DNA from 3 places in the Vibrio pelagius genome. Region 1 is predicted to be linked to each of the others. Evidence: predicted binding sites of a transcription regulator. Region 1 holds the regulator's gene; each other region holds the start of a gene.

Region 1 (11,110 bases):
CATTCTGGAAATATCCAACTAGCTTACTACGGGTTACCACATCATCTTCAACGACTAATACGTGATAGCTCATCTACACCACTTTTCTTATTTAATAGTTTCAGTGACCATTCTATTCATAACTAGTAACAATTCTAGTAGTAGGTAAGATAAAAGCCAGAAACCTGAATTTTTTTTGATACAAGACAATCTTAAACCTTGCTATTTAACCCCCATCGCAATTCAATATAGGCATTACTACTAACGAGTGACTTTGCAGTTAGCAAATACAAGGGTTAGTAAGCCTTCGTACCGCAGATATTACGAAAGACGATATTAGGATTATTGAGATGAAAGAAACCAAAGCGTTCAATGAACAACGAGCTGAAATCTACTGGTGGCTATCGAGCCTGTTCGCGAAAGAACTGACTCAAGAAGAATTGGACAAATACCACTCGGTTGAGATTCGTTCGTTTTTAACCGGCCTCGGCGACAACGAGACGCTTAAGCCATCAATCAATAACCTAGTAGATACACTTAACCGATTACAGAACCGTGAAGATGCTCAATTAGAGCTTTCATCCGATTTTTGCGAGCTGTTCTTAAAGTCGGATAAGTACGGTGCTCTGCCGTACGCTTCTATTTATCTAGACAAAAGTGGACTACTGAATGCAAAACCAGCTCAAGACATGGAAGCCATCATGGCGTCTTACGGCATCGCCGTAAACCAAGATCTGAAAGAGCCTGCTGACCACCTAGCCATTGAGTTAGATTTCCTGGGTAACATCATTATTCGTTCCAACGACCTTGAGAGTGAACAAGATCTAGAAACGGCTTTCGCTACACAACACGAGTTTGTTGAACGACAGCTCCTTAGTTGGGTTCCACAGTTCGCAGTAAAATGCCGTGAATTTGATGAGTTTGGTTTTTACGCATGTGTTGCAGAATTGCTAGTCGCTTTCTGTAAACTTGATACACAATATTTAGCTGGTGAATAAATTCACTGATGACTAAGGGTACAATTTAGGTAGAATGTGACAACTCACCCAGATTTCTGGGTGAATTTTATTGCGAGTATTTTCTAGTCAGTCTAAAATTGTGACCGCAAACGATAAAATATGAAACATTCTCGAAATGCTATGCTTTAAATTAGCTAAGAGCATTTCGGTGTTAAGACAAGCCGCTCTCATAAGCGGTTTTTTGTTTTTTAGCACTTTAGTACCGAGAGAGCCCTCCATATTCTAAGCTCTTGTTCTGGTAGCTTTAAACGGCTACTTGCTCCGTACTGCTGAGGAAGTAGCTATCAATAGGATAAAGCCATGGCAACTATAAAAGATGTCGCTCGCTTAGCCGGCGTATCAACAACCACCGTTTCTCACGTGATCAACAAGACACGTTTCGTCGCAGAAGCGACTCAAGAAAAAGTAAACAAAGCCGTCGATGAACTAAATTATGCACCAAGTGCTGTTGCTCGTAGCCTGAAATGTAACTCTACGCGCACAATCGGTATGCTAGTGACTCAATCAACCAACCTATTCTTCTCTGAAGTGATCGATGGAGTAGAGAGCTACTGTTACCGTCAAGGCTACACGCTGATTCTATGTAACACAGGTGGTATCTACGAGAAGCAACGCGACTACATCCGAATGCTTGCTGAAAAACGCGTAGACGGCATCTTGGTAATGTGTTCTGACTTAACTGAAGAACTGCGTGAAATGCTTGACCGCCACGCAGACATTCCAAAAGTTGTTATGGACTGGGGCCCAGAGAGTTCACAAGCGGATAAAATCATCGACAACTCAGAAGAAGGTGGCTACCTCGCCACTAAATACCTGGTTGAACGAGGACATGAACGTATCGCTTGTCTAAGTGGACATTTGGATAAAGCGGCATGTGTAGAGCGTATCGCGGGTTATCGCCGTGCTCTTGAGGAAGCAAACATTCAAACAGATGACAGTCTAATTCTTGAAGGTAACTTCGAATGTGACACCGCAGTTATCGCGGCAGATAAAATCGTTGCAATGGAGAATCGCCCGACAGCAGTATTCTGTTTCAACGATACGATGGCACTTGGTCTTATGAGCCGTCTACAACAGCAAGGCATTAAGATCCCAGAAGACATTTCAGTGATTGGTTACGACAATATTGAGCTGGCAGAGTACTTCTCACCACCGTTGACAACTGTTCACCAGCCAAAGCGTCGTGTCGGCAAAAACGCATTTGAAATCTTGTTGGAACGCATTAAAGACAAAGATCACGAAAAACGCGTGTTCGAAATGCATCCAGAGATCATTGAGCGAGCTACAGTTAGAACGTTAAAATAACGTAAACTTTAGAAAAATCTAATAAAACGCACCGCTTGGTGCGTTTTTTTTATTCCGACAAAATAAAAACCTTGTTGCATATAAATACAACAATTAACTGAATTAAGATCACATTTTGGAATAACAAGTGTGAACCTCATTCAACAAAAAACTTTATTCTTCGTTATACAGTCACGCACAGGGCAAATCACTTGAAAGGGTGAGACGCAAAGCCTCCGGCCTAACCCATTATTGGTATGGTAGCGGGGTTACCGATGGCAAAATGCAGTATTTCCTACCTTTAGTAGTAATTTACGGCTTATTGACAATTTTATTGCGACATTTTGCTAATCTCTCGGACCTGCTTATTTGGTGGCGTAATTCAAATACACCGAGATAAACAATATGGATAAACCGATACTCAAGGACTCAATGAAGTTATTTGAGCCACTTGGAAAGATTAAGTCACGCTCAATGTTTGGCGGTTTTGGCCTCTTTGCCGACGACACGATGTTTGCACTGGTCGTTAACAATCAATTACACATTCGAGCTGACAAAAATACTACTTCAAAATTTGAACAACAGGGTTTCGAACCTTACGTATACAAAAAACGCGGATTCCCAGTCGTTACTAAGTATTTTGCTCTTCCAGAAGACCTCTGGCAGACTCAAGAACGTATTATCGAACTGGCAAAAACGTCCCTTGACTGTGCCAAAAAAGAGAAGCAAATCCAATCATCGGCGAAGCCTACACGATTAAAAGATTTGCCCAACCTTCGGCTTGCCACAGAGCGTATGTTGAAAAAAGCAGGCATCGATACCGTCGAGAGCTTGTATGAGTCTGGTTCTGTTAATGCGTACAAAGCAATAAAAGAGTCTCACTCGTCCAGTGTCAGCTTAGAGCTGCTTTGGGCACTTGAAGGTGCCATCAACGGTACTCATTGGTCGGTCATACCTCAACAACGACGCGATGAGCTTATCAACTCTATTAATTAAGTCCAAATCACTTAATTGTCAAAAGCCACATTGATGTGGCTTTTTTTATTTTCTATTGAAAGTTAATCTCTCCTCCTCCTGTCTAACTATACTAACTACAAGCAAAAAATTTAGGGACGCTCTCATGAGTAAGAAAATGATTTTAGGCATAATTTTAGTTGCCACGATAGTGATACTGGCTGTCAACTTTGGCCAGTACTTAACGCTTGAAAATGCCAAGGCTCAACAAGCACTTCTAAACGGCTACATAGAGAGTCATTTTGTTGCAGCAGCAGCAACCTACTTCATTCTCTATGTAATGATTACCGCATTTTCAATTCCAGGTGCCGCGGTGGTTACGCTGCTCGGTGCGGCTCTATTCGGCTTCTGGACCAGTTTGTTACTCGTCTCGTTTGCAAGCACTATAGGTGCAACACTGGCGTTTTTGAGCAGCCGTTTTCTATTACGAGACTGGGTACAAAGTAAATTTGGTGACAAGCTGTCTACCATCAACCAAGGTGTAGAAAAAGACGGGGCATTCTACCTATTCTCTCTACGTTTGATTCCGGTATTCCCATTTTTCTTAATTAACTTACTCATGGGTTTAACACCTATCTCCGTAGGGCGTTACTATTTAACCAGTCAGTTAGGGATGCTTCCTGGCACTGCCGTTTACTTAAACGCAGGTACTCAACTGGCAGAGATCGAATCTCTATCAGGTATCGTATCTCCTTCTGTACTCATCTCTTTTGCACTACTTGGGGTGTTCCCAATCGCCGCAAAATGGATTATGGGTAAGTTTCGTTCGGCACCAATAGTAGAATAGACAAGGAAAGTGGATGAAGATCTTCAGTGCTGCAAACCCAACTGAGGCTCATATAATCTGTGGGCTGCTAGAGAGTGAAAAGATTGCCTGTGAGGTGCGTGGAGAAGGGTTGTTTGGTTTGAAAGGAGAAATCCCCTTCTCTGAGGAAACAGACCCATATGTGTGGCTCTACGAGCCTTCTGACGCGCCTGCGGCATTGAATCTCATTAACGCTTATAAGAAACAACAAGACTCCATCATCTATGAAGAGTGGCGTTGCAGCCAATGTCATGAAATCAATGAAGCCCAATTTGGCTCATGTTGGCAGTGTGGCTCACCCTGCCCTGAAACATGAGTTAGCAAAAGGCGCTTAAAAGTCCAATCTCCAAAAGCTCATTCTCCAAAAAGAAACAGGAAGCATCATAGCTTCCTGTCTTTGTATCTTGCTCGGTGTCGTGAGGGATGCCCCATCACAATCGCACTATTTGATTTGCTTCTGAATAAACGCGATTGAACGCTGATTAAACTCTTCTGGCTGCTCCACGTTACAAACGTGACCACAGTTAGCAATTTCCACCAGCTCGCTCGACTTATGAGCCGCTACCATCTCTTTCACAGGCTTAATGAACATATAGTCACGCTCTCCCATCAGGTACAAAGTTGGTATAGGCAACTCTCGTTCTTTGAAGTAACGCATCAACGGATTAACATCAGCAGTAAGAATAAACCAACGCTTAAACTCTTTCTGACACAACTTTTTCGCTTCACGGATAAAAAGGTGTCTCGACTCTCGCTGGCTCTTTTGCGGCATCACAATGTAAGCAAATAAGCTATAGAGCCACATATAAGGAATAATATGTTTACTGAGGTTTCCGAGTTTAACCAAAACTTGAGAACGTGTATTCAAACGCGTTACAGCGCCACCGAGTACCATCGAACGCACACGTTCCGCAGCCAACTCAGCCACATTTCGCACGATAATGGTTCCAAGAGACATTCCGACAAAATGTGCCGAACGGATCTTGAGGTGATCGAGAACTTTAAGAATATCGAGGGTTACCGCTTTAAAGGTGTATCGGTTGCTGATCAACTCTTTTAAGAGATTGTCAGACTTGCCATGCCCTCTTAGGTCAATCAACAACAAATTAAAGTGCTGTTTGTAAGCTTTGATCTGCTTAAACCAAATGGACGAGCTCCCACCAGCACCGTGGACAAAAACGACCCACTCATCACTGGTCGGGTGATTGAATGTTTTATGGAATAATAAACTCTCAGACATACCTATCGCTTTAATTCTACTTATTTGCTTGGACACCGCTGTTAGGTGCTCGGTAATCATAGCACGCTATTAAACCGATTAAGTGATGGTAGTGTCAATCATCTTATCAACGTTCTGAATAGCTCGACCACAATTACTCCTAAAGCACTAGGCGGAGCGATTGTTCACGCGACAGGAAAAATAAAGGTGTTCACAATGGAACACCTTACTTTGCAAATAAACGAATTAAAATGCTGTGTGATACATATCTAGATAAGATCTAGCGGCATCTTCCCAGCAAAAATTCTGTTGCATTGCATAAAGCTGAACTCGACGAACTTCTGCAGGTTTTTGCGCATAAAGCAGCAGAGAGCGATGCAGTACAGAAAGTAGAGCCTGAGGCGTTGGCTCTTTGAACGCGAAGCCGGTTGCCTGTTCTGGGTTGTCATCGTAATGATTAACACTGTCTTTCAAACCACCCACCGAACGAACAATAGGCAATGTGCCATAGGCCATGCTGTATATCTGATTCAAGCCACAAGGCTCAAATTCAGATGGCATTAAGAAAAAGTCTGAACCGGCTTCAACTAAGTGAGCCAACTCATTGTTGTAAGCTTCAACAAACGAAAACTTCTCTGAATGCAACGCGGAAAGCTCTTTAAGTTGACTTGCCAAGACAGGGTCACCAGTACCAACAATCACGATTTGCAGCTCATTTTTGAGAAACTCTTCAATGATCGGTATTAAATAGTGGACACCCTTCTGATTGGTTAAGCGACACACCATGCCATACACAGCACAATCAGTTTCAGGTAAACCAACTTCTTGTTGTAACTTTTGCTTACAGGCAGATTTTCCCTGTACCATACTGTGCTTCGTCGCTTTATATTTGCGCGGTAGATACACATCCGTTTCAGGGTTCCATGAACCGTAGTCACAACCATTTAAAATACCAAATAGGTCATCAGAACGTTGTTGGAACTCTCGCGCCATGCCATGACTTCCAAGCTCTGTTTTGAGCTCTTCAGCGTACGTTGGGCTAACAGCATTGATCTTGTCTGCGCACATCACACCAGCCTTTAACATTGTGACATGAGTGTCACTGACTGCGGCTTCAGGCACATGTCGACTGTGCATTTCCGGTAGGTTTTGCAGCTCCTCGTAAGAAAACACACCTTTAAAGACAGCATTGTGTATCGAAATAACACTGCGCATCCCTTTAAAAAAATCATGATCTTGATAACGAGACTTGAGTAAGTACGGAACAAAGCCTGTGTGCCAATCGTTGGCATGAACAATATCAGGTTGAAAACCTAGCTTTGGCAGCATATCTAAACAAGCGGCGCTGAAAAATGAAAATCGCTCACCATTATCAGCGTATGCCTGGTTGTGCTTAGCATACATCTCGGCGCGGTTAAAGTACTGTGGACATTCAATACCAAAAACTTGAACGCCCTCAACACTTAATTTCTTAACTTGATAAGCAGTATGAGGCCAGTGATCGAGCTCAGTCGTTAGAATCACTTCTGCTGATTCAATGTTTGGAATTTTGCTGTATGCGGGGATGGTCACTCGAACGTCCTGTTCGAGTGTTTGCAACGCTTTAGGCAGTGCCTTGGCTACATCAGCCAAGCCACCACTTTTTATTAAACCTTCAACTTCAGACGCTACAAAAAGTACCGAGAGAGTTTTAGTAACCAACTCTTGCTCCTTTAGGGATGACTACCACACCATCTTCGGAAACGTGGTAGTGCTTTTTATCTTCTTTCAGATTCACACCGATTTGAGTACCCGGTGCGATATCTGCATCTTTATCGACGATGACACGACGAAGGACACAGCCTTCACCCACTTTAACGTCGCCAAGTAAGATACTTTCGCTGATATCACAAGCAGATGCAATATTACTACGGAAACCAAGTACACACTTCTCGATGCGAGAGCCACGTACATAGCTACCGTTACAGACCAAACTATCAATGATCTGAACTCGTCCGTTCGCAGAGTCGGTGAAGGTTGCCGGCGGTAGTGGCGGGTAGTAAGTGTGAAGAGGCCATTTACGGTTATATAGAGAGAATGGCGCATCTTTTTCTAGCAGGTCCATGTGTGCCTCCCAGTAAGCGTCAATCGTACCAACGTCACGCCAGTACACTTCCTCTTTTTCACCAGTAATACGGTTGGTGCTAAAGTCATAAACAAACACGTCACCACGCGGGAACATATTTGGAATGATGTCCTTACCAAAATCGTGAGTAGAACCTTCACGATCGGCATCTTCTACCAGTTCAGCAAATAGCTCGTCTGCTTCAAAGACGTAGTTACCCATTGAAACGAGTGCTAAATCAGGGTGACCAGGGATTGGCTTAGGATTCGCCGGCTTCTCTTCAAAGCCGATCATACGCCCTTCCGCATCCACCTCGATAACACCGAACTCTGATGCGTCAGCCAAAGGCATACGTAGTGCAGAAACCGTCAACGCCGCTTTCTTCTCTTTGTGGAAATCAAGCATCTGCTTAATGTCCATTTTATAGATATGGTCAGAACCAAAAATACAAACTTGCTCTGGTTCTTCTAGTTGCATGAAGCGGAGGTTTTGGTAAATTGCGTCCGCTGTACCTTCATACCAACGCTTACCCGTACGCATCTGCGCAGGGATTGGGTCGATGAATCTATCTGTTATCCCACTGATATTCCAACCTTTTTTCATATGGTGGAATAGTGATTGCGATTTAAACTGCGTCAAAACGTAAATCTTCATAAGATCTGCATTTACGAAGTTATTTAAAGCAAAATCAATCAAGCGGTAGCTTCCGCCGAATGGAACCGAGGGTTTGCTGCGAGATTCAGTCAAAGGTCTTAAGCGAGAGCCTTCACCGCCAGCAAGAATCATTCCCAATACACCAGCCATTTTATTCTCCATATACTTATAGCTTGTCGATGTTGGTACTTAGTTTAGGGGTAAGCCTATGGGGGTAAGTATCAACTGTTATTTTAGGCACTTAGTACATATCCATTCATATTCAGTGACAAAATACTAAGCCAAACGTTGTTATATGTGCACTATGCTTTGCACTTGGTTTTATATACGTTATCGACTTTTCCGTCGATTTCAATTTTTAAGATGCCATTCTGTGGTGTGTGAAACGATTGCTTTTCTAAGTCTCAGAGCAGCTCACATTACACAGACTTTCAGAAACATCACATTAACAATGAAAGCACATGGCTTCTACATCCAAATAGTGATCTGCCAATTACAATATTTTAATTCAGTTACACTAATGTTAATGCTCGCAAAGAAATCATACTTTCTTTTCCAGTATATTTCACATTCCAAAATAAATAATTTTTCAGCTTCGAGGCAATTTTTGTATCGGGTTGCACCAAATTCGCATATTCAATACAAAAAAAAGCAGCCAAACTAGGCTGCTTTCTTGATAATTATTTCTCTTTTGGCTTTTTGCGCTTATCGGTGACTTCCCATTTTCCGTCAATAAACAGCGCGGTCCAACCCGAAGGCTTACCATCGACTTCTGTACGTACGTAGTTCTCTTTGGTCTTACGACTAAAGCGAACTACGGTTGGATTGCCATCTGGGTCAGCAACCGGTGCTGTCGTCAGATATTGGAACTTCGGCGAGATACGGTCTTTAAAGCGAACCAGCTCTTCCACTAATGGTGCACGTGTTTCACGAGATTTAGGGAAGTTGCTTGCCGCCATAAATAGACCAGAAGCACCGTCACGCAGCACAAAGTACGCATCTGAGTTTTCACATGGAAGCTCAGGGAAGTGAACAGGGTCTTCTTTCGGTGGCGCAACCTCACCGTTTTTCAGAATCTTACGCGTGTTCTTACAATCGTCGCTTGTACAGTCCATGTATTTACCGAAGCGACCGTTTTTCAGAACCATATCTGAACCACACTTGTCACATTCAACAACAGGACCATCGTAGCCTTTAACTTTGAACTCACCGTGCTCTACAACATAACCATCACAGTTCGGGTTGTTACCACAAACGTGCATCTTACGCTTGTCATCAATCAGGTAAGCGTCCATCGCTGTTTCACAAATAGGACAGCGCTTCTTAGCTCGCAGTGCAGCGGTTTCAACGTCTTCTTCAAGCACATTGATAATGCCTTCTTCGTCACCAAGGTTAATCGTTGTCTTACAACGCTCTTTTGGTGGCAATGCATAACCTGAACAGCCAAGGAATACACCGGTAGAAGCAGTACGGATACCCATATTACGGCCACACGTCGGACACTCAATATCAGTCTCTACGATATGGTTCGGCTTCATGCCGCCCTCTGACTCATCGAGATCCGCTTTTTCAAGGTCACCTGTGAAATCAGTAAAGAAGTTATCCAGAACACCTTTCCAATTCGCTTCACCTTCCGCGATTTGGTCTAACTTTTGCTCCATTCGAGCAGTAAAGTCATAGTTCATCAGGTCGTTAAAGCTCTGGTCGAGGCGGTCTGTAACGATCTCCCCCATCTTTTCAGCGTAGAAACGACGCTGCTCAACCTTCACGTAACCACGATCTTGGATCGTTGAGATGATGGATGCGTAAGTCGACGGACGACCAATACCACGTTTTTCAAGCTCTTTAACCAAAGCGGCTTCAGTGTAGCGTGCAGGTGGCTTAGTAAAGTGCTGCTTAGGATCAAGCGTCACAAGTTTAAGCTTATCCCCTAGCTCAACTGATGGCAGGATAGTGTCATCGTTCTTACCCATAGGGCGTTGTACACGAGTCCAGCCATCAAACTTAAGGATACGACCCTTAGCTTTCAGAGTGTACTCGTCTGCTTTGACACTGATTGTTGTGGAATCGTATTGTGCCGGCGTCATTTGACACGCGACAAATTGATTCCAGATCAATGAGTACAGTTTGTGAGCGTCCGCATCAACACCTTTTAGGTCTTCAGACTTAACGTCAACACTTGATGGACGGATTGCTTCGTGCGCCTCTTGTGCGCCCTCTTTGCTGCCGTAAACCAGTGGTGTAGCTGGTAAATACTTATCGCCAAACTCAGAGTTAATGTACTCACGCGCCATATCTACAGCTTCTGAGCTCAAGTTCGTCGAGTCAGTACGCATATACGTGATGTAACCCGCTTCATAGAGTCGCTGAGCCAACATCATCGTCTTCTTAACGCCATAGCCCAAGCGCGTGCTCGCCGCTTGTTGTAGCGTTGAAGTAATGTAAGGTGCTGACGGTTTGCTCTTAGTTGGGCGGTCTTCACGCTTGCACACTTCGTATTCTGCTTTTTCAAGAATACTCAGTGCTGCTTTTGTCTGTTCTTCATTTTCAGGTTTAAAAGCAACACCTGCTTTTTGAGCGACCTGAAGACGGAAATCGGTTTTGTCTCCTGTTTGCGTATCAGCATGGATATCCCAGAACTCTTCTGGAATGAACGCATTGATCTCACGCTCACGCTCTACCAGCAGCTTAACGGCTACCGACTGTACACGGCCTGCAGAAAGACCACGTGCAACTTTTTTCCAAAGTAGTGGCGAAACCATGAAACCTACCACTCGGTCCATGAATCGACGCGCTTGTTGAGCGTTCACGCCATCAATGTTGAGCTCACCCGGAGTTTCGAACGCTTGCTGAATCGCGTTCTTGGTGATCTCGTTAAATACTACTCGTTTATATCTCGCTTCATCGCCGCCGATGATCTCACGAAGGTGCCATGCGATAGCTTCTCCCTCGCGGTCCAAATCGGTTGCGAGATATACATGGTCTGCATTCTCAGCAAGCTTCTGCAGTTCTGCCACGACTTTCTCTTTGCC
Region 2 (11,110 bases), 1.6 Mb from region 1:
TTGACAAATTGAGCGCGCTCAATTATAAAAAATGAGCACGCTCAATTACTCTTGGAGTTTCGGATATGATGAATATATTAAACAAACTTGGACAAGTACTGATTTTTCTACCCACGATCTTTTGCTTCTCTTACCTACTTCGACCTTTGCTCATGATGGTTCTGATTCCTGGTGGTTTATGTCTATTGGCTATTTTGGGAGGACAAGAGGTAAGAAAGCCCTTGTATGCGATGCTAAAAGCCTCGTTGTGGCCTAGGTTCGATAGAGAGAAAAATCAAAATATACAAAGAGAAGAAGTGAAACAGCAATAAGAAGAATGAGTCTAAATTGAAAAAAGGCGGATAACCAAAGTTACCCGCCTCTATCAAAAGCTTATCGCTACCAAAGTCAATTTAAAGCTTATGCTTCAACTTTGTTTACGTGAACATCCATTTGTGGGAATGGGATTTCGATACCTTCTTTATCCAAGCCTTCTTTAATTGCTTGCATTAGATCGAAATAAACGTTCCAGTAGTCTGCAGTCTTTACCCACGGGCGAACCACGAAGTTAACTGAAGAATCCGCCAGAGTATGAACACCCACTTTAATACCTGGTTCTTTTAATATGCGCTCATCTGACTCACAGATTCGCGTTAATAGTTCTTTCGTCTTTTGCAGATCAGATCCATAGGAAACACCAATCATCAGATCGATACGGCGAGTTGCATGACGTGAGTAGTTCGTGATTGGGCTACCGATAACGCTGCCGTTTGGTACGACAATCATTTTGTTATCTGGCGTTGTCAGAACCGTTTGAAAAATCTGAATAGAATCAACAGAACCCGCTACACCACCAATCTCAACATAGTCACCAGACTTAAATGGACGGAATGCAACAATCAATACACCTGCAGCAAAGTTAGATAATGAACCTTGTAGCGCAAGACCTACCGCTAAACCTGCCGCACCAATTACAGCAACAACCGAGGCAGTTTGAACCCCTAAGCGACCAAGAGCAGCAATCAGAACAATAACGAACAACAGGTAACGTACTAAGCCGTGGATAAACTCTACGACTGCACGGTCCATATTTTTCTTCTGAAGCACTTTAGAGACACTGTTCGCGACCGCTTTAACGATAATGTTACCGATAAATAGGATAACCAGTGCTGAAATAATATTTACACCGTATTGAATAAAGAGATCTGAGTTATTCGTTAACCACTGTTCTGCATTCGAGAGGCCATCCACAATTGGGGTCTCAAATTCGCTAGAGCTTTCAGCCATAATATGCATCCTCTATGTAATATGCTACGAGCTAAACTGTCTTAAACCAACCACTGCAATTAAAGCGCGAACAATTTCATTTTATATAAAGAAATCATTATCTTAAAAAAATATTGGCTAAGTCCTTCTTACTAAACAGGGGGGGCTACCTCCTGTTTTTCGGCACGATATCCTATCTTTGACAGATTGCAAAGTCATATTTATGTAAGTTCTTGAATAAAGGAAACTTACGCATAAAGACAAATACCGATAGCTAAAAGACTACGAAATTTATTCACCGCACGCTAGGAATTTCACATATTTCCTACAAGTTTTTATCAGATATAAAAAAACCCGCTCATAGAGCGGGTTTACAAAACTTTAGAGTGACCTAATTCGAAAGAATTATAGTACGTCTACAGCGTTAAGGTCAGCGAATGCTTTCTCAAGACGAGCAACCATAGAAGTTTGACCAGCACGTAGCCATACGCGTGGATCGTAGTACTTCTTGTTTGGCGCGTCTTCGCCAGTTGGGTTACCGATTTGACCTTGTAGGTAGTCACGGTTGTCAGCTTCGTACTGACGGATACCATCCCATGTAGCCCACTGAGTATCAGTATCGATGTTCATTTTGATAACACCGTAGCCGATAGACTCTTGGATTTCTGCTTCAGTAGAACCAGAACCACCGTGGAATACGAAGTTTAGAGCGTTAGGTGCGATACCGAACTTCTCTGCACAGTATGCTTGAGAGTCACGTAGGATAGTTGGAGTTAGAACAACGTTACCTGGCTTGTATACACCGTGTACGTTACCGAAAGATGCAGCGATAGTGAAACGGTGTGAAACAGCGCTTAGTTTCTCGTATGCGTAAGCAACGTCTTCTGGAGAAGTGTAAAGCTCAGATGCGTCCATATCAGAGTTATCAACGCCGTCTTCTTCACCACCAGTACAACCAAGTTCGATCTCGATTGTCATGTTCATTTTAGCCATGCGCTCTAGGTACTTAGCACATGTTTCGATGTTCTCTTCTAGAGACTCTTCAGAAAGGTCTAGCATGTGAGAAGAGAATAGAGGCTTACCAGTTTGAGCGAAGAACTCTTCACCAGCGTCTAGTAGACCGTCGATCCAAGGAAGAAGTTTCTTAGCAGCGTGGTCAGTGTGAAGAATAACTGGAACACCGTAAGCTTCAGCTACAGCGTGTACGTATTTAGCACCAGCTACAGCACCAAGGATTTGAGCGCCTTGACCTTCAAGTTTCACGCCTTTACCTGCGAAGAAAGCAGCACCGCCGTTAGAGAATTGAACAACAACTGGAGACTTAACTTTTGCAGCTGCTTCTAGTACTGCGTTTACAGAGTCTGTACCTACAACGTTTACTGCTGGAAGAGCAAACTTGTTCTCTTTTGCTACTTCAAATACTTTCTGTACGTCATCGCCAGAAATCACACCAGGTTTTACAAAATCGAAGATCTTAGACATGGAAATAGTCCTATTTATTCTATCGTTTTAAGATTAAAAAACTTAAGTTTAAAAACTTGCAAACGTTTGCTCACAACTTGTGCCATTCTAGCAAAAAAGTGTGACATGCAGCAAACGTTAAAGGCGGGTATAGTCACCCGCCTTCATATTCATTACGCCTTAGCGCGCTCTTCTAGCATAGCAACTGCTGGAAGTACTTTACCTTCAACGAACTCAAGGAAAGCACCGCCGCCAGTAGAGATGTAAGAAACGTCAGCTTTGATACCGAACTTGTCGATAGCTGCTAGCGTGTCACCACCACCTGCTACAGAGAAACCTGCAGACTCAGCGATTGCTTTAGAGATACCTGCTGTACCCGCTTCGAAGTTCTTGAACTCGAATACGCCTACAGGACCGTTCCAAAGGATAGTTTTAGCGTTGCCGATGATTTCAGCTAGAGCCGCTGTTGATTCTGGACCTAGGTCAAAGATCATGTCGTCGTCTGCAACTTCAGAAACGTGCTTGATTTCAGCTTCTGCGTTCTCATCGAATGCTTTTGCACATGCTACGTCAGTTGCAACTGGGATAGCACACTCTTTCATTAGCTTTTGAGCGGTTTCAACTAGGTCTGCTTCGTATAGAGACTTACCTACGTTATGGCCTTCCGCAGCGATGAAGGTGTTCGCGATACCACCACCAACAACAAGTTGGTCAGCAACTTTAGATAGAGACTCAAGAACCGTCAGTTTAGTAGAAACTTTAGAACCACCAACGATAGCCACAAGTGGACGCTCTGGGTTGTCCATTGCTTTACCTAGTGCTTCTAGCTCAGCAGCAAGAAGAGGACCAGCACACGCTACAGGAGCGTAAGTACCAACGCCGTGAGTAGATGCTTGTGCACGGTGAGCCGTACCGAATGCATCCATTACGAAGATGTCACATAGAGATGCGTATGCTTTAGATAGCTCTTCTTCGTTCTTCTTCTCGCCTTTGTTGAAGCGAACGTTTTCTAGAACAACGAGCTCACCAGCGTTTAGCTCTAGGCCGTTTAGGTAGTCTTTAGCTAGTTTAACTTCGCAGTCTAGTGCGTCGTTTAGGTAGTTAACTACAGGTTGTAGAGAGAACTCTTCGTTGTACTCGCCTTCCGTTGGGCGACCAAGGTGTGAAGTAACCATTACTTTTGCACCAGCTTCTAGACAAAGCTTGATAGTTGGTAGAGATGCAAGGATACGAGCATCTGAAGTTACTTTACCGTCTTTTACTGGTACGTTTAGGTCAGCACGGATAAATACGCGTTTACCTGCTAGTTCCAGGTCAGTCATCTTGATCACAGACATGATTTGTCCTCTCAAATTTAAATAAATATAAAGTTTTGGAAACTCAGCAACCCTGCTAAGCCTATAAATTCTTCAACTGGTCATAATATGTGGATACTTGGGATTTATTTCAAGCTTAAAAATAAATAATCCGCATATTTGCGTCCGGGCTCTACTTCTCGCCTTCGGAAGCCTGCATTGCAAGTACCGTATCCAGCATTCGGTTTGCAAAGCCCCATTCATTATCACACCACACTAGCATTTTTACTAAGTGGCCGTTGCTCACTCTGGTTTGAGTACCATCCACAATCGCGCTATGAGGATCGTGATTAAAGTCGATGGATACAAGCGGTGCTTCAGTATAGTCAACGATGTTGTGTAATGTACACTGAGATGCCTTAACAATGGTTTGATTTACGTCATTAACTTTCACATTCGTATTAATTGTGACACTTAGATCCATTGCTGTAACGTTAACCGTCGGTACTCGCACAGAAATCGCTTCAAACTTGTTAGAAAATTTCGGAAAGATTCGTTCAATACCTTTATGAAGCTTGGTATCGACCGGAATAATAGATTGGCTTGCCGCTCGAGTACGACGCAAGTCCGAGTGGTAAGCGTCAATCACCTGTTGGTCATTCATCGACGAGTGAATCGTAGTGATAGTGCCAGAATCAATACCAAACGCCTCATCAAGAACCTTGATGATAGGTACGATACAGTTGGTGGTACAAGAACCATTGGAAACAATGCGGTCGCTGGCTTTAATAGAATCGTGGTTAACACCGTAGATAATGGTGTTGTCGAGGTCGTTCGCACCTGGGTGTGAGAACAGCACCTTTTTAGCGCCAGCTTCGATATGAGCGAGGCCATCGGCACGACAACCATACACGCCGGTACAATCCAGCACGATATCCACTTCAAGATCGCGCCAAGGGAGTAGGTCAATTTCAGCTAAATGGAGAATACGAACACTGTCGATTTCACCACTTTCATGATGAATATAAATATGCTCTTGATCGTTCGAGATTTTCTTGCCGAAACGGCCGTGACTGGTGTCGTATTGAAGCAGATGAGCCATAGCATCAGGTTGTGCTAACTCATTAACTGCGACGACTTTGATTTGTTGGCTTTTGCCACTTTCATAAAGCGCTCTTAGAACATTGCGCCCTATTCTTCCAAATCCGTTGATTGCGACTTTTAGCATAGTTCCATACATCTAACCAAAATTTCGTGCAACAGATGATAACCGAATCCTACCTAAAAGGCATTAGTTGAGTGATCTAACTCGCTAAAAATAATTCATGACAACCAATAAAAAACCGAGCTACTCAGAGCTCGGTTCTCTATTTTCACTTCAGCACTCAGGCCTTCGTGGATAACTCACATTAAGCTAGAAGCTCTTGAGCTGTGCTTACTACGTTCTCAGTAGTAAAGCCAAACATCTTGAATAGTTCGCCAGCTGGTGCAGATTCACCGAATGTTGTCATACCGATGATGCGACCGTCGAAGCCAACGTACTTGTACCAGAAGTCAGCAATACCCGCTTCAATAGCGATACGTGCTGTTACGTCTGACGGTAGAACTTCTTCGCGGTAAGCCGCGTCTTGCTTGTCGAATGCATCAGTAGATGGCATTGAAACAACGCGTACTTTTTTGCCTTCGGCCGTCAGTTGCGCCGCCGCTTCTACTGCTAGCTCAACCTCAGAACCCGTTGCGATAAGGATAAGCTCTGGCTTACCTTCACAATCTTTCAGGATGTAAGCACCTTTTGCGATGTTCGCTACTTGCTCTGCATCACGAGGTTGTTGTGCAAGGTTTTGACGAGAGAAGATTAGAGACGTTGGTGCGTCTTTACGCTCGATAGCCAGTTTCCAAGCCACTGCAGACTCAACCTGGTCACATGGACGCCATGTGCTCATGTTCGGTGTTAGACGAAGTGATGCCATTTGCTCAACAGGTTGGTGAGTTGGGCCATCTTCGCCAAGACCGATAGAATCGTGCGTGTAAACTTGGATGTTCTGAACTTTCATCAGAGCAGCCATGCGCATTGCGTTACGTGCGTATTCCATGAACATTAGGAATGTTGCGCCGTAAGGAACGAAACCACCATGTAGTGCGATACCGTTCATGATCGCCGTCATACCGAATTCACGTACACCGTAGTGGATGTAGTTACCAGAGAAGTCATTTGCTTCTAGAGACTTAGAACCAGACCACATAGTTAGGTTCGAAGGTGCTAGGTCAGCAGAGCCGCCCATAAATTCTGGAAGCATTTGACCAAACGCTTCTAGTGCGTTTTGAGATGCTTTACGTGATGCGATATCAGCAGGGTTTGCTTGAAGATCAGCAATGATTTGGTTTGCTTTCTCTTCCCACTCTGCTGGTAGTTCGCCATTCAGACGACGCTTAAGCTCTGCTGCTTCTGCTGGGTAAGCCGCCGCGTACGCGTCAAATTTCGCGTTCCAAGCCGCTTCTTTCTCAGCACCTGCTTCTTTTGCATCCCACTCAGCGTAGATGTCTGCTGGAACTTCAAATGGACCGTGAGCCCAGCCTAGTGCTTCTTTCGTTGCTGCGATTTCGTCGTGACCTAGTGGTGCGCCGTGACAGTCGTGAGAGCCTGATTTGTTTGGAGAACCAAAACCGATGATCGTTTTAGTACAGATAAGCGTTGGACGCGGGTCTGCTTTAGCAGCAACGATTGCAGCGTTGATTGCTTCGATATCGTGACCGTCTACCGCTGGGATTACGTGCCAGCCGTATGCTTCAAAACGCTTAGGCGTGTCGTCAGAGAACCAACCTTCAACTTCACCATCGATAGAGATGCCGTTGTCATCCCAGAAAGCGATAAGCTTACCAAGACCTAGCGTACCAGCTAGAGAACATGCTTCGTGAGAGATACCTTCCATCAGACAGCCATCACCCATGAATGCATAAGTGAAGTGGTCAACGATGTCGTGGCCTTCTTTGTTGAACTGAGCAGCCAATGCTTTCTCAGCCATCGCCATACCAACTGCGTTAGTGATACCTTGGCCTAGAGGACCTGTTGTCGTTTCGATACCCGGTGCGTAGCCATACTCTGGGTGACCTGGCGTCTTAGAGTGAAGTTGACGGAAGTTCTTAAGATCTTCAATAGATAGCTCATAACCGCTTAGGTGAAGCAGAGAGTAAATTAGCATTGAACCGTGGCCGTTTGACAGTACAAAACGGTCGCGGTCTGCCCACTCTGGATTTGCTGGGTTGTGGTTCAAGTGACCACGCCAAAGAACTTCAGCGATGTCAGCCATACCCATAGGTGCGCCTGGGTGGCCTGAATTAGCTTGTTGAACACCGTCCATACTAAGTGCGCGGATTGCATTTGCGAGATCTTTACGAGAAGGCATGTCTGCTCCTGAGTGCATAAGCGATTTGAAAAATGAGAAATAATTGCTAGTTGTTAGCGCGGTTATTCTCTCAAACGCCTATGGTGACTGCAAACGTTTTGCTGAGGTTTTCAAGGTCAGTTTTCGCACTTTTACAACATTTCCCTAGTTTTTAACGGACTAGCATAAGTGAGAAAGCAATCGTTTGGTTATGACATATCATAAAAAAGAGCTTGTAATTCGACCGTTGGAATTTAGAATAGACGTCTAGATGTAGAAACACCTACAGAAATTATTGAATTTGATCTCGGCGCAACCCTCTGCGACGCAGATAGAAACTTTGCACCTAATACTAAAAGTGGAGCTCTCATGGCTAAGCACCTTTTCACTTCTGAATCTGTTTCAGAAGGCCATCCAGATAAAATTGCAGACCAAATCTCTGATGCTGTTCTTGATGCCATCTTAGAACAGGATCCTAAAGCACGTGTTGCTTGTGAGACATACGTGAAAACGGGCATGGTTATGGTTGGCGGTGAAGTAACAACGTCTGCATGGGTTGATATCGAAGAGATCACTCGTGAAACCGTTCGTGAAATTGGTTACGTTCACTCTGACATGGGCTTTGATGCTGACTCTTGTGCTGTACTAAATACAATTGGTAAGCAGTCTCCAGACATCAACCAAGGTGTTGATAAAGCTGACCCTAAAGAGCAAGGTGCAGGTGACCAAGGCATCATGTTCGGTTACGCAACAAACGAAACTGAAATCCTAATGCCAGCACCAATTACTTACTCTCACCTACTTGTTAAAAAACAAGCTGAAGTGCGTAAGAGCGGCAAGCTAGATTTCCTTCGTCCAGATGCGAAATCACAAGTTACTTTCCAATACGACCAAGGCAAGATCGTTGGTATAGACGCTGTTGTTCTTTCAACTCAGCACTGTGATTCAGTAACAACACCTGACCTACGTGAAGCAGTAATGGAAGAGATCATCAAGCCAGTACTACCTTCAGAGTGGATTACTAAAGACACTAACTTCTTCATCAACCCAACCGGCCGTTTCGTTATCGGTGGTCCAATGGGTGACTGTGGTCTAACGGGTCGTAAAATCATCGTAGATACGTACGGCGGTGCAGCTCGTCACGGTGGTGGCGCATTCTCTGGTAAAGATCCATCAAAGGTTGACCGCAGCGCAGCTTACGCAGCTCGTTACGTTGCTAAAAACATCGTTGCGGCTGGCATGGCAGACCGTTGTGAAATCCAACTTTCTTACGCTATCGGTGTTGCTGATCCAACATCTATCATGGTTGAGACTTTCGGTACTGAAAAAGTATCTCACGACATCATCATTGAAGCCGTTCGTCAAAACTTCGACCTACGTCCATACGGCCTGCAAGAGATGCTGAACCTTCTTCAACCGATCTATAAGCAGACAGCAGCTTACGGCCACTTCGGTCGCGAAGAGTTCCCTTGGGAAGCAACCGACAAAGCAGCAATCCTAGCTGACTTTGCTGGCCTAAAATAATTTCGCGCCAAGCAAAAAATTTCCAAAAGCCCTTACCCGCCAGTAAGGGCTTTATTTTTATGCAGTTACCTCTAACTCCCTGCCATATTTCGTCAATTTCTCTAATAAAATTCCACTCAAAAACATCTCGGATAATTTGTGTTTTTTAGCAGTAGTGACAATAGTTAAAGTACTCCTAGGCGATCAAGCTCACATTTGGTGCAACAACTGGTTAAATTACACCCCGTTAGGCAACGCGAGACGGCTCTCTAGGACATGATATTTCAATAACAGCTCAACCAAGATGACTCGCTGCCAGCCGCTGTGAGGACAAATGAGGTTGAATCCAGGACGTTATGTTAACTAAGGGGAAGTTATGCCTCGTACCGCAAATCCATCCGATTTTAAAAAAGACAAAAATAGGGTGAGTGACAGTGAATACGCTCGCACTATTCCATGCAACCAAGTCAGTATTTCTGCGCCCTTTCATTGGCTCTCACTCGCGCTTCACGATCTAGTGCGAATGCCGATGATCAGCGCATTCTATGGCTTATGTTTTATGGCCGCTGCCGTTGCGATTGTTCAGCTGGTGCAATGGCAAGGCACATACCTAGTGGTTATGCCGAGCCTGATTGTCTACATGCTGATTGGGCCGTTTTTGGCTCTCGGCTTATATGACGCTAGTTGGGAGAGAGAGAAAGGCCACAACGCCAGTTTATTCCATTCAATGAAGGCCATCACTCGCAACTCAACCCACCAATGGGCATTTGCGATTGTATTGATGGTTGCGATGATTTTCTGGATGAGAATCGCTGCTCTACTGCATGCTCTATACCCGTCAGTGCAAGGAGCACCGCTGGCTGAATTTGCTCCTTTCTTAATCACGGGCTCTGTCGTCGGCTTCGTTATCGCTAGCCTGATTTTCAGTATCTCAGCCTTCTCTATTCCACTTATGATGGAGCGCCGAGTTGACGTGATGAGTGCGATATTCACTAGTTTCAACGCAGTGAAATCGAACCTGCCGGCGATGGTGGTCTGGGCGGCTATCATTTGCGGCGGTATCTTAATCGGGTTTGCCACTTATGGTGTCGGTATGATCGTAACCATGCCACTACTCGGCTACGGTACATGGCACGCCTACCGTGAGACGATCAAGAAAAATCACCATATGTAGTACCTGATCTCGATCAGAACCAATGATAGGATAAGGCCTTAGCATCTAGCTAAGGCCTTTTGTTTGGAGTCTCATCTTTGTCGTCTTACAACCCATTGCATCATCGAGCCAATAAGAAGTTGGCGGAATGTATTTATATTGCAAACTCGCACTTCTCTCGCCAATTTCCAATACCAAAGCTAACTTACCAAGTACGAGGAAAAGCAGCAGGCAAAGCTTATCTTCAACTCAATGAGATACGTCTAAATTCGGTGCTGTTCAATGAAAATCAAGACGCCTTTATTGCAGAGGTGATCCCTCATGAAATAGCTCACCTTATTACCCACCAAGTCTTTGGCCGTGTTAAGCCTCATGGTAAAGAGTGGCGGTATGTGATGGAGCAGGTATTCAAGGTGCCAGCAAAGACCACGCATAGCTTTTCGGTGAACTCAGTTCAAGGGAAAACATTTGAATACAACTGCGGCTGTACCCTCTACCCCCTGACCATCCGCCGTCACAATAAAGTGCAGCGCAATCAAGCAAGCTACCGCTGTCAGCAATGCAACCAGCTACTCACTTTCACCGGTAAACAGCTCAGCTAGACACAATAGAGCTAGCAACAAAATGTAATAGAGAAAAATGTCATTTGAGTGCTAGACTGATAATTATCATACTTTTATCAGTCTTTTTACATGAGAAAATCACCTTCAAAAGCATTTGGCCTATCGGTGTCTTTTTACCTCTCAGCACTATTTGGCCTACTGGTGACCCAAAGCGTTTTCGCCGCACCACCAAGCTCTTTTTCCAAAGCCAAACGCGAAGCCGTAAAAATCTACCTTGACCATCCAACCTCTTTTTATTGTGGTTGTGACATTACTTGGAAGGATAAAAAGAAAGGGATTCCTGACCTTGAAGGATGCGGCTATGAAGTCAGAAAGCAGCAGAGGCGAGCTTCTCGCATCGAGTGGGAGCATGTGGTGCCGGCATGGCAATTCGGCCACCAGCGCCAGTGTTGGCAGAATGGCGGTCGTAAGAACTGCACCCGCAATGACAAGGTTTTTAAATCAATG
Region 3 (11,110 bases), 1.3 Mb from region 1:
CAATAGGTGGCTTGAGCGGTTTGATCTTGGCGATGATTGCTCGTGTCACTATGGGCCATACAGGGCGCGCTATCTACAAAGGGCCGAATATGGCCGTAGCCTTTTCAGCCTTGATTCTCGCAGCGTTACTGCGCAGTGTCGGTGTTAGTTTGTTCCCGGTTTATATGATGCCTATCGTCAATATCAGTGCGGGTTTATGGGTACTCGCGTTTGGTATGTATGTGCTTAAATTTGGCATGATGTTGCTAACGCCTAGAGTTGATGGTCATCCGGGTTAAGTGATTAGATATATGAATAACGAAAAAGGAAGCGATGTGCTTCCTTTTTCGTTTTAACTTGAGTGTCCAGGTTTAGTGGTTGGCGAGATAGTGTCGAACTTGGGTAATCATATCTTCCTTAGCATGAGGGGAGATGAAACTCGCTTCGATAGCGTTGATACTAAACTGCGCCAGCTCTTGGGCTGTAACTTCGTGAGCATGGGCAACGGCTAAGAAGTTATCGTTCATGTAGCCACCGAAGTAGGCAGGGTCATCCGAGTTTATGGTTACACATAGCCCTTTTCTCAGCAGCTCAACGATGTTGTGCTGCTGCATAGTCTCAAACACTTTCAATTTGGTGTTCGACAGCGGGCAAACCGTTAAAGGTATACGCTGTGCGGCCAACTCCGCTATGAGTTCTGGATCGTCACTGCAGCGTACACCATGGTCGATCCGAGTAACCCCTAACATCTCAATGGCATCTCGAATGTTTTGAGCAGGACCTTCTTCACCCGCGTGAGCGACGGTGAGGAAACCGTGATTGAGCGCCTCTTGAAATACGCGCTGAAACTTTTCTGGAGGATGGCCCATCTCAGAAGAGTCGAGTCCGACGCCAATAATGTATTCTTTGTAGGGAAGGGCGTGACTCAGAGTAGCGAAGGCGCTCTCTTCATCAAGGTGACGTAAGAAACACATGATCAACTGACTGCTGATCCCTAACTCCTGTTCGGCGTTTTTTAGAGCGCGGGTGATACCTGTGATCACTGTTTTAAACTCAATCCCTCGCTCAGTGTGGGTTTGAGGGTCAAAAAATATCTCGGTATGAATCACGTTATCTTGTTGGCATTTAAGCAAGTAAGCCCATGTCAGGTCGTAGAAGTCTTGCTCGTGAACAAGAACATTGGCACCTTGATAATAGATATCGAGAAACGATTGTAGGTTGTGAAATTGATACGCTTGACGCACTTGATCTGGAGTGTCGAATGGGATGTCGATGTTGTTGCGTTTTGCTAATTCAAACATCAGTTCTGGTTCGAGTGTGCCTTCTATATGTAGGTGCAGCTCAACTTTTGGTAGATTTTTGATGAAGCTATCCATAGCGACTCCTTAGCTATTTTAATTATGGGCGGAGTAGTTAAGACATTGAACATTGATGGGTAATCGAGTCGATTAGTGGTTCACTTGCCTATGTTTGAGCATAGTTCATTTCATCATTAACGCTCTGTTCTCTGCAAAGTGGAGGGGAAGAAAGGTGGAATGAAATTGAGGGCACCGAGTCGCAAACGATTTGCACAATTGGAGTGTGATCCGCTGCAAATATTTGCAGCAATGTTTATGGATTTGTGCTCTAATACCGCGCTTACCAAGGGATGGTGTTAAAAGATGCTCACATAGATGGAGTTATCAAAGTTGACCGATCCCTTAATGATCTCCCTTAGGAAAATACAGAACATGTCTAAGACCAAAAAATTTGATATCCGCCTTTCAGAAAAACGCAATGGCTGGTGTGCAGAGATTACTCGTCAAGTAACTTCTCGCTCAACTCGCGTTTCTAAGCGTGAAACGGGTTTTGAAACAGAAGCTCAAGCACAAGAATGGGCAGAGAAAGAGCTAGCTTCTTTCGTTGCTAACCAAGCTGAGCGCAACGAGCGTAAAGCAGAGCAGCGTAAAGAGCGTGATGAACTGCGCCACGCTAAAGAGCTAAAAGCAGCACAAGCGCGTGAAGCACGTGCAAAAGCTCGCGCAGCAGCTGCTGAGCTTGATGCTGAATAAGATTCAGATTCTATGAGGTTGAGTTTACTCGCCCAGTAAAGAAAAGGCCCCAATCGTATTGAGCGACTGGGGCCTTTTTTGTGGAGTTTAGTTTCTCGTTCAGCCAGTGATCAGTTATTCAGAGTCGTTGACCAAACCTCTTCAGCGACCTCTTCAATGTAGTTTTCTACTGATTGTTCAACATCTTCATTATCTTGCTTGAAGTAAGCAATGTGGAACACAGCATCTCCTTCATTCACTAGTGGCAGTGTTTGTTGTCCAATCACAATACCGCCTTTCTTAGTGATGATTTGACCCTCTTGATGACCCAGTGGTGAACTAACGTAAGCCAGAGTTTGTCCTGCTTCGACTTTTTCGCCAAGTCTTACCATGACACGTAAGATGCCGTCTGATTCTGCACGGATCCAGCTGGTGGAGCGGCTGATCACAGGTTCTGGTAATTTCTTACGGTTTGGTCTTAGCATACCGATGGCTTTCATCACTTGGTGAATACCTAAGTAACCAGCACGGATGGCTAAATGATCAAAGCGCAGTGCTTCACCGCCTTCGTACGTCAGCACTGGAATACCGAGTTTCTCGGCTTCGCTACGCAGTGAGCCTTCACGTAGTGGCGAGTCGATGATCACTGGTGTTGCAAATGCGTTCGCTATTCTTAATGTCTCAGGATTCGATAAGTTTGCGCGAATCTGAGGTAAATTAGTGCGGTGAATAGCACCGGTATGTAAATCCAAAATGTAGTCACAACGTGTTGCTACGTTCTCGAAGAAAGTATGTGCGATACGCGAAGTGAGTGAACCCTTTTCACTTCCCGGAAAGCAGCGGTTTAAGTCGCGACGATCGGGCAGGTAACGAGACTTATGAATAAAACCAAACACGTTGACGATAGGTACCACAATCAAAGTACCTTTGAGTTTTTTCGGATCGATAGCATTCGTCAGTTGACGCGCAATTTCAACACCATTGAGTTCATCCCCATGAATCGCTGCGTTTACCATCAACGTTGGTCCCGCTTGGCGGCCATGAATCACCTCAATAGGGATCGATAGCGGCGAGTGGGTATACAGTTGAGCCGCTTGCAGCTCAATTTCCATCCGTTGGCCTGGCTGTACAGTTTGATCAAGGAGTTCGAATGGTTGGTTAGGTTTTAGTCTTGCCATTTAGGTTTCTCAACGAATAGATAATGGGTTAAGTCGAAATGTAGCAATCGTTGATTTTTAGTACGAATCAATCACTTTACGGTGACGACAAAAATTTTTAATTGGTGGGTTCTGCGAATGGAGTCAGTGTTGATTTGACTTTGATCAAGAAGTCTTTTGACTGTAGTAGTCCTGACAATTTATTGATTTTACTCTGATATTTATTGCGTCTGAGGTTAGTACTATCCAGCCCCCTCTTTGGGGGAGTAAATTAATCAACTGAGATCGTTATGAAAAAAACAATCACAAAGATCGTAGCATTGGCAGTGGCGTCGGCCGCTCTTTCTGGCTGTGTGGGTAGTAATGCTGTTACCGGTTACTTAATGCAATTTAACCTCAAAGCGGTGGACAACCGTTATGCGCGGGGTGGATTGAATATGCTGCTCGCGCCTGTTTACGGTTTAACCGTTGCGGCTGACTACTTGGTATTCAACTCGCTGGAGTTCTGGACGGGCAAAAACCCGATTACAGGTACACCACATATTTTCGATAGCAAAACCGATACTTACATCGATATCAATCACAAATTAGATGAGTCTCTAACCGAAGCGCCAATCGCTCCGTTAACACAGAACCGTGTGATTGAGCGTGGTGAAATGACGCAGTTGGATGAAAATACGATTCAAATGAGCATCACCTACCAAAACGGTGACGAAGCGACTTTGATTGGTGTGCGTGACGGTGAAGTAGTAACGTATTTTATTGATGGTGAGATTGTGGCTCAAACGTCAATGGATGAACTAGCGGCTTACGCGGCAGAGCGCGCCTAAGATTTGTTGTAAAGAACGCAACAAACTCGTTATAAAAAACAGGTGCTCGATGAGCACCTGTTTTAGTTTCTGCAAGAAAAGCGAATTATGCTTTTTCTGGGATGGCTTCAAGTAGTGCAACCATTTGGTTCCAGAATAGCTCAACCGTATCGATTTTCACTTTCTCATCTGGAGAGTGAGGGAACTTGATCGTAGGGCCGAAAGAAACCATGTCCATGTTCGGGTATGGTTCTTTGAATAGACCACACTCAAGACCCGCGTGGATAACCATAATGTTTGGCTTGTGGCCGTAGATGCCTTCGTACATGTCGCGGAAGATGTGCATGATTTCAGAATCCGCATCTGGCTTCCAACCAGGGTAAGCACCAGAGAATTCGATAGTTGCACCCGCAAGCTCCGCTATAGAGTGAAGCATGCTTTCAACTTGGCTACGGCCAGAATCGATAAGAGAGCGGATCAAGCACAGTACAGTGATTGAGTTCTCTTCAGTTGTGATAACACCCACGTTTAGAGATGTCTCTACCACACCTTCGATCTCATCACTCATACGGATCACGCCATTTGGCGCTGCGTTTAGTGCTGCAATGAATCGAGCTTGGTCAGCCGCGGCAAGTGCACCCATTTCAACTGAAGCTTCTTCGTTGAAAGTCACAATGCTGTCTTCTACTTTACCTAGCTCTGTTGAAAGAAGCTCCGTGTAGTAGTTGTATAGCGAAGCCAGTTTTTCTTGGTTTGCAGCGGGTACTGCAACTGTTACGAATCCTTCACGAGGAATTGCGTTACGTAGGCTACCGCCTTTGAATTCGACGATGCGTAAGTCCAGCTCTTTTGCGTGACCGGCTAGGAAACGAGCAAGCAGTTTGTTCGCGTTTGCACGACCTGTGTGAATATCACAACCTGAGTGGCCGCCTTTCAGGCCTTTTAGCGTTAGCTTGCGAGTTACGAAATCTGCTGGGATTGCAGTACGGGCAACGTTAAATGTCATCGCACCGTCGATACCGCCAGCGCAACCCATGTACACTTCACCTTCTTGCTCTGAATCGGTATTAAGAAGGATTTCACCCTCTAACCAGCCCGCTTCAAGACCGAATGCACCGGTCATACCCGCTTCTTCGTCTACTGTTAGTAGAACCTCGATTGGGCCATGTTTAATGTCGTTTGATGCTAGAACCGCTAAGCATGATGCCATACCCATACCGTTGTCTGCGCCAAGCGTTGTGCCTTTTGCCGTTACCCATTCACCGTCGATGTACGGTTGGATAGGATCTTTAGTGAAGTCGTGAATCGTGTCTTCGTTCTTTTGAGGAACCATATCGATGTGAGCTTGCAGTACCACACCTTTTTTGTTTTCCATACCCGGTGTTGCAGGCTTCTTGATGAACACGTTGCCCGTTGGGTCTCGACGAACATCTAGGCCTTGTTCTGTTGCCCAGGCAATAATGTATTGAGCAAGCTCTTCTTCGTGTTTTGATGGGTGTGGGATTGAGCAAATTTTATCGAAAAACTGCCAAAGTGGGGCAGGGGATAATTTACTGATCTCAGAATGGAATTCAGACACGGATAACTCCTTTTTTATTGAATAACCATATCTTTAGGTAAAAGTTGCTTTGTATAAAGGACAATTATCTAGAAATATAGGTCTGTTTTGATGCCGACAGCATACCATTTGAGCGGGTAGACGAGTAGCGGTAGTCGCGGGCAATTGTTTCAAAGTTTGAAAAGAGATTTGTTGCTCTGATCAAAAATAGGCGCTCAGTTGCTTAATAAGTTTCCATGCAAACGTTTTTATCGGTCTTTTTTTGTAATTTAATTACATTTTGAGTTTGTTATTTAGTCTCTTTTGTTGATAAGTGTGATTTAGTGCAAGATTTGCTTGTAATCTTTTTTCTTTGCGGTATATTAATAACCAACTTCTGAGATGAAGAGTAAATGCTCAAAGGATGAGTCCGTTTATCGCCTCCAAGGAACCGAGAAATCAAAAGTGTTTTTAATTGATTTATTAAGGTGATAGTTATGAAAGGTTTACCATCTGCAACGTTCTGGCTTAACAGCTCTGTTTACACTAGCAACTTTGCATACCCAACTAGCTTTGGTTACAAGTAACCTGAGCGTGTGACTTGAACAGTTTGTTCACCCCTATATATTGGAATTTTTTTACAACCCTCTGGTTGACTGATTCTACCGCCACTCATAGTTGAGTGGCGTTTTTTTTGCCTGCTGTTTTCCATCACCGTTCCAATGCTCGATTTGTGACCTTAATATTGTGTCCTCAGGCTCTCTTTCTGCGCTATTTTTGATCACTTATTTAATGTAATTGGTAGCATAATGTTTGGTTGAATTTTGAACTGTAACTGTTCGGAATTTTCATTATTACTGGATCTGTTGAAAAATGGGGCAATTTTATGACTTTTATCGTACGCTACTTGCCTAACCTTCCATGTGAACTTTTTGCATAGTTCAAAAAAAACACCACTTGCTTTTAGTTTTTTGTTTATTTTAAGTATCTGTTAAATAATGTTTTTTATGCTTTCAATGGCGCTTTTTAATCGATCTGTTTCATACGTTTTCACCATTAATATTAGTTAGAGTCTTAATTCTATCTGGAATTTGTTATTTGATAACTTTATAATCCTGAGCCAATCGATTACGCAACCGTTTACTTTTTACCCTTATAGGATTCGATAATGTTCGAAAAGCTATTTAAACTCAGTGAAAATGGCACCAATGTGCGCACTGAAATCATCGCCGGTCTAACGACCTTCCTTACGATGGCTTACATCATTTTTGTAAACCCAATGATCTTAGCTGATGCTGGTATGGATCACGGCGCTGTATTTGTAGCAACCTGTTTAGCTGCGGCTATTGGCTGTTTCATCATGGGCTTTGTCGCCAATTACCCAATCGCTCAAGCACCAGGTATGGGTCTGAATGCGTTCTTTACTTACGCCGTTGTAATGGGCATGGGTTACACGTGGCAGGTGGCTTTGGCTGCGGTATTCGTATCGGGCGTTATCTTCATTTTTCTAAGTATTTTTAAAGTTCGCGAATGGATCATTAACTCGATTCCTATGTCACTGCGCGTGGGTATCTCTGCGGGTATCGGTCTTTTCCTTGCATTTATCGCTCTAAGCAACGCAGGTATTGTGGTTTCTAATCCAGCAACTAAAGTATCACTGGGTGATATTACAGCGATTGGCCCTATTCTGGGTGCACTTGGCTTCTTCTTAACGGTTGCATTGGTTCACCGTGGTGTGAAAGGTGCTGTAATGATCGCGATTCTTGCCATCACAGCGATTGCAATCATTGTTGGTGATGTGCAATACGGTGGTATTATTTCTACGCCACCAAGCCTAGCGCCAACATTCATGCAACTTGATTTCTCTGCTGTATTTGAAATCGGTATGATCTCGGTTGTGTTTGCTTTCCTATTCGTCGACCTATTTGACACGGCGGGTACGTTAGTTGGTGTTGCAACAAAAGCAAACCTAATTAAAGAAGACGGTAAGCTTCCTCGTCTGAACAAAGCACTGCTTGCTGACTCAACCGCAACGTCAATTGGTGCTCTTCTAGGTACATCAAACACCACCTCTTACGTGGAGAGTGTTTCAGGTGTTGCAGAGGGTGGTCGTACCGGTCTAACGGCTGTTGTTGTAGGCGTACTTTTCCTTCTTGCTCTATTCTTCTCACCTCTAGCGGGTATGATTCCAGCGTACGCAACGTCAGGTGCACTATTCTATGTAGCCATTCTGATGATGTCTGGTCTGGTTGGTATTGATTGGCGTGATCTTACAGAAGCAGCTCCAGTCGTGGTAACATGTCTGCTTATGCCGTTGACGTACTCTATCGCAGAGGGTATCTCTCTAGGCTTCATCGCTTACGCTGCAATTAAGCTGCTAAGTGGTAAAGGTCGCGACGTTTCTATTGCCGTTTGGGTAATGTCATTGATCTTTATCCTTAAGTACATCTTCGCTTAATCGCTTGCAGAGGCCAAGTTGATATGGCCTCTAACAACATGACAATTTATTAGGTTTAATTACTATGAGTAACAAATTCATCATCACATGGGACAACATGCAATCTTACTGCCGTGAACTGGCTGCTAAGCAAATGCCTGCAGAACAGTGGAAGGGTATCTGGGCAGTAAGTCGTGGTGGCTTAGTACCAGGTGCAATCTTGGCTCGTGAGTTAGGTATTCGTTACGTTGATACAATTTGTATTTCTAGCTACGACCACGATCACCAACGTGATATGACTGTCGTTAAAGCGCCAGAGGGTGACGGTGAAGGTTTCCTAATCGTTGAAGACCTAGTAGACAGCGGTGACACTGCACGTAAACTACGTGAAATGTACCCTAAAGCGAAGCTAATCGCGGTATGTGCTAAGCCTTCAGGTGCAGCGCTACTCGACGATTACATTGTTGATATCGCTCAAGACACATGGATTGAACAGCCGTGGGATCTAAGCCTAGGTTACATTGAGCCAGTAAATCGCAAGTCAAAATAAGCATAATCTGTGTTTTTTGAGAAATGACCCTTTATAGGGTCATTTTTTTTTATATTATTACAGTCATCATCCTCGACTGAGAATCCCCATGTCGTTATCTGAAGAAACCAGTAAAAACCTATCTGAAACTCTATTTGTCAAACATAAACAGGCGAAAGAGACCTCAATGCTGACGCAATATATGCCGAGCTCTGTCGACATGCTTGAACAGAAGCATGAACAACAAGATAGCGCGTGGTATCGAAACCTGCGCCGCATGCAGTGGGTCTGGCAAGGGGTAAACCCGATTGAACAAGAAGCGGTATTGTCACGCATTGCATCATCGACCCATTCACGTACGACAGATGATTGGTTGGATACCGTCATGGGCTACCGCAGTGGTAACTGGGCTTATGAGTGGACCAAGCTCGGTATGCAACACCAAAACCGTGCTAACGATAAGAGCGGCGAAGAGGTTGCAGAGGAACTGTTTTCTGCGTCACTTTGCTTTAGTATTGCTGGCTACCCTCACTTGAAAAACGACAACCTAGCGACTCAAGCTCAGGTGTTGGCCAACACAGCTTATGCAGAAGCGATTAAGCACACTAAACTGGTGGTAAAGCAGCTTGAGATTCCGTATCAAAACCGCAAGATCAAAGCGCACCTGCACCTATCGAACACAGATAAACCTCAACCTGTGGTGATTGTCAGTGCGGGGCTAGATAGTTTGCAAACGGATATGTGGCGTCTATTCCGAGATTATCTTGCACCGAAGAATATCGCGATGTTGACTGTAGATATGCCATCAATTGGCCACAGCTCTCACTGGCCGCTCACTGAAGACTCTTCTTGTTTGCACCAAGCGGTTCTGAATGAGCTACCGAATATCCCTTGGGTTGATCACTACAAGGTTGGTCTGTTTGGTTTCCGTTTTGGCGGCAACGCAATGGTTCGTCTGTCTTTCCTAGAGCAGCAGAAAATCAAAGCTTGTGTGGCACTCGGTGCACCGATTCACGATATCTTTGTCCATGCGGATAAACTGAAACAGATGCCCAAAATGCACCTCGACGTACTTGCCTCACGTCTGGGCAAGGGTGTCGTTGATATCAATAGCTTGTCGGGCCAACTGATGGCTTGGTCTCTAAAAGTTCAAGGGCTACTAGCCAACAGTAAAACACAAGTTCCTATCCTAGCATTGGCTCTAGAAGGTGATCCGGTATCACCGCCATCTGATAATCAATTAGTTGCTATTTACAGCGATTACGGTAAAGCGAAGAAAATTAAATCCAAATCAATTACACAGGGTTATGAGCAATCCCTCGAATTGGCGATAAAATGGCTCGAGGATGAATTATTTAGATGACATTTCTCCTAAATTAGTTAAGCATAAAAAATGTACAGATTAAGTACTTGATGCTCAGATAGAATTTATAAAATCCAATTGCAGCGTTTTTACGTATTGCCATCTGAGTAACGTCATTCTTAACATTGAAAATGGAGATTCAATATGTCAGAAGTGACACAACAACCTACGCATTATCGTCTGCTGAATGTTTTAAAGGCCATTGGCCCATATCTGAGAGAGCCACAATCGGAAGAGGGTCACTATATCTTCGATTGCCTTTCGGTGTGCGTAAACGATAAGAAGTCACCAGAAGAGCGTGAGTTCTGGGGGTGGTGGCTAGAATTGGCAAAATCTGAACAAGGCTTTACTGCCAAATACAACATTGGAAAATATAATGTTGAAGGTGAATGGGAAGTGTTGGAACTTCCTAAAAAAGCTATTTCTGAGGTAACTCGCACTCAGGAGGCCTTTCATCAAAAGCTCTCTGACGAGCTGAAATCTAAGTTCGAGCTGGAGGTTGGGCTAGACGCAGCTTCTGTCGAATTTGTTTAATTTTAAAGGTTACTCCTCTCTATAAGGTAAAAAGGTGCGATTTCGCACCTTTTCTACTTGTGAATTCCTGTTTTGATTGTTAAAACATCACCTCTTATTTGTTTTATTCATATAAAGACTTCATGACAACTAATCATCAAAGCGGGACAGCAACACAGCGTAAAACTGTGGTTGTTAAACTGGGTACCAGTGTCTTAACTGGTGGCACATTAGCGTTAGATCGAGCTCACATGGTAGAGCTTGTACGACAGTGTGCAGAACTGAAAAAGCAAGGCCACTCTGTGGTTATGGTTTCGTCTGGCGCTATCGCAGCTGGACGTGAGCACCTTGGTTACCCCGCACTGCCCAACTCAATGGCGAGCAAACAGTTGCTTGCTGCAGTAGGACAGAGTCAGCTGATTCAGGTTTGGGAGTCTTTGTTTGCTATCTACGGCATCAAGATTGGCCAAATGCTGCTAACGCGTGCTGACCTCGATGACCGTGAGCGCTTCCTAAATGCACGTGACACCATTAATGCATTGGTGGATAACGACATTATTCCAATCGTTAATGAGAACGATGCAGTAGCGACCAACGAGATTAAAGTGGGCGACAATGATAACTTGTCGGCTTTAGTCGGTATTTTGTGTGGTGCTGATAAGCTTCTGCTCCTGACTGACCAAAAAGGTCTATTTACCGCTGATCCTCGCAAAGACCCAAATGCTGAGTTGATCAAAGAGGTTAAGACCATCGATG

The links. Region 1 encodes PurR, which represses purine synthesis genes. Its sites were predicted from a motif close to TNANGNAAACGTTTNCNTNA; they were not measured.
Region 2: the regulator PurR is predicted to act here: its motif matches at 7,491-7,510, upstream of metK (methionine adenosyltransferase).
Region 3: the regulator PurR is predicted to act here: its motif matches at 6,641-6,660, upstream of vsple_RS10880 (NCS2 family permease).

Annotation. Positions count from the first base shown of each region.
Region 1 is NZ_AP025503.1:1,150,638-1,161,747, reverse strand. Features, by position in the region: gene torR (two-component system response regulator TorR) at 1-73, opposite strand, end outside; gene torD (molecular chaperone TorD) at 330-977, shown strand; gene purR (HTH-type transcriptional repressor PurR) at 1,299-2,303, shown strand; cyclic di-GMP riboswitch class I at 2,475-2,559, shown strand; gene vsple_RS05235 (TfoX/Sxy family DNA transformation protein) at 2,688-3,278, shown strand; gene vsple_RS05230 (TVP38/TMEM64 family protein) at 3,403-4,083, shown strand; gene vsple_RS05225 (putative signal transducing protein) at 4,097-4,417, shown strand; gene vsple_RS05220 (alpha/beta fold hydrolase) at 4,544-5,341, opposite strand; gene glgA (glycogen synthase GlgA) at 5,567-7,021, opposite strand; gene glgC (glucose-1-phosphate adenylyltransferase) at 7,011-8,228, opposite strand; gene topA (type I DNA topoisomerase) at 8,759-11,110, opposite strand, start outside.
Region 2 is NZ_AP025503.1:2,725,441-2,736,550, forward strand. Features, by position in the region: gene vsple_RS11915 (hypothetical protein) at 66-311, shown strand; gene mscS (small-conductance mechanosensitive channel MscS) at 400-1,266, opposite strand; gene fbaA (class II fructose-bisphosphate aldolase) at 1,651-2,727, opposite strand; gene vsple_RS11930 (phosphoglycerate kinase) at 2,880-4,043, opposite strand; gene epd (erythrose-4-phosphate dehydrogenase) at 4,195-5,229, opposite strand; gene tkt (transketolase) at 5,411-7,405, opposite strand; gene metK (methionine adenosyltransferase) at 7,754-8,908, shown strand; gene vsple_RS11950 (DUF2189 domain-containing protein) at 9,264-10,061, shown strand; gene vsple_RS11955 (SprT family zinc-dependent metalloprotease) at 10,139-10,642, shown strand; gene vsple_RS11960 (endonuclease) at 10,733-11,110, shown strand, end outside.
Region 3 is NZ_AP025503.1:2,490,832-2,501,941, reverse strand. Features, by position in the region: gene vsple_RS10910 (NnrS family protein) at 1-278, shown strand, start outside; gene vsple_RS10905 (adenosine deaminase) at 351-1,355, opposite strand; gene vsple_RS10900 (DUF3622 domain-containing protein) at 1,710-2,030, shown strand; gene vsple_RS10895 (succinylglutamate desuccinylase/aspartoacylase family protein) at 2,141-3,187, opposite strand; gene vsple_RS10890 (DUF3332 domain-containing protein) at 3,457-3,996, shown strand; gene vsple_RS10885 (aminoacyl-histidine dipeptidase) at 4,082-5,554, opposite strand; gene vsple_RS10880 (NCS2 family permease) at 6,681-7,970, shown strand; gene gpt (xanthine phosphoribosyltransferase) at 8,035-8,499, shown strand; gene frsA (esterase FrsA) at 8,588-9,841, shown strand; gene crl (sigma factor-binding protein Crl) at 9,986-10,375, shown strand; gene proB (glutamate 5-kinase) at 10,498-11,110, shown strand, end outside.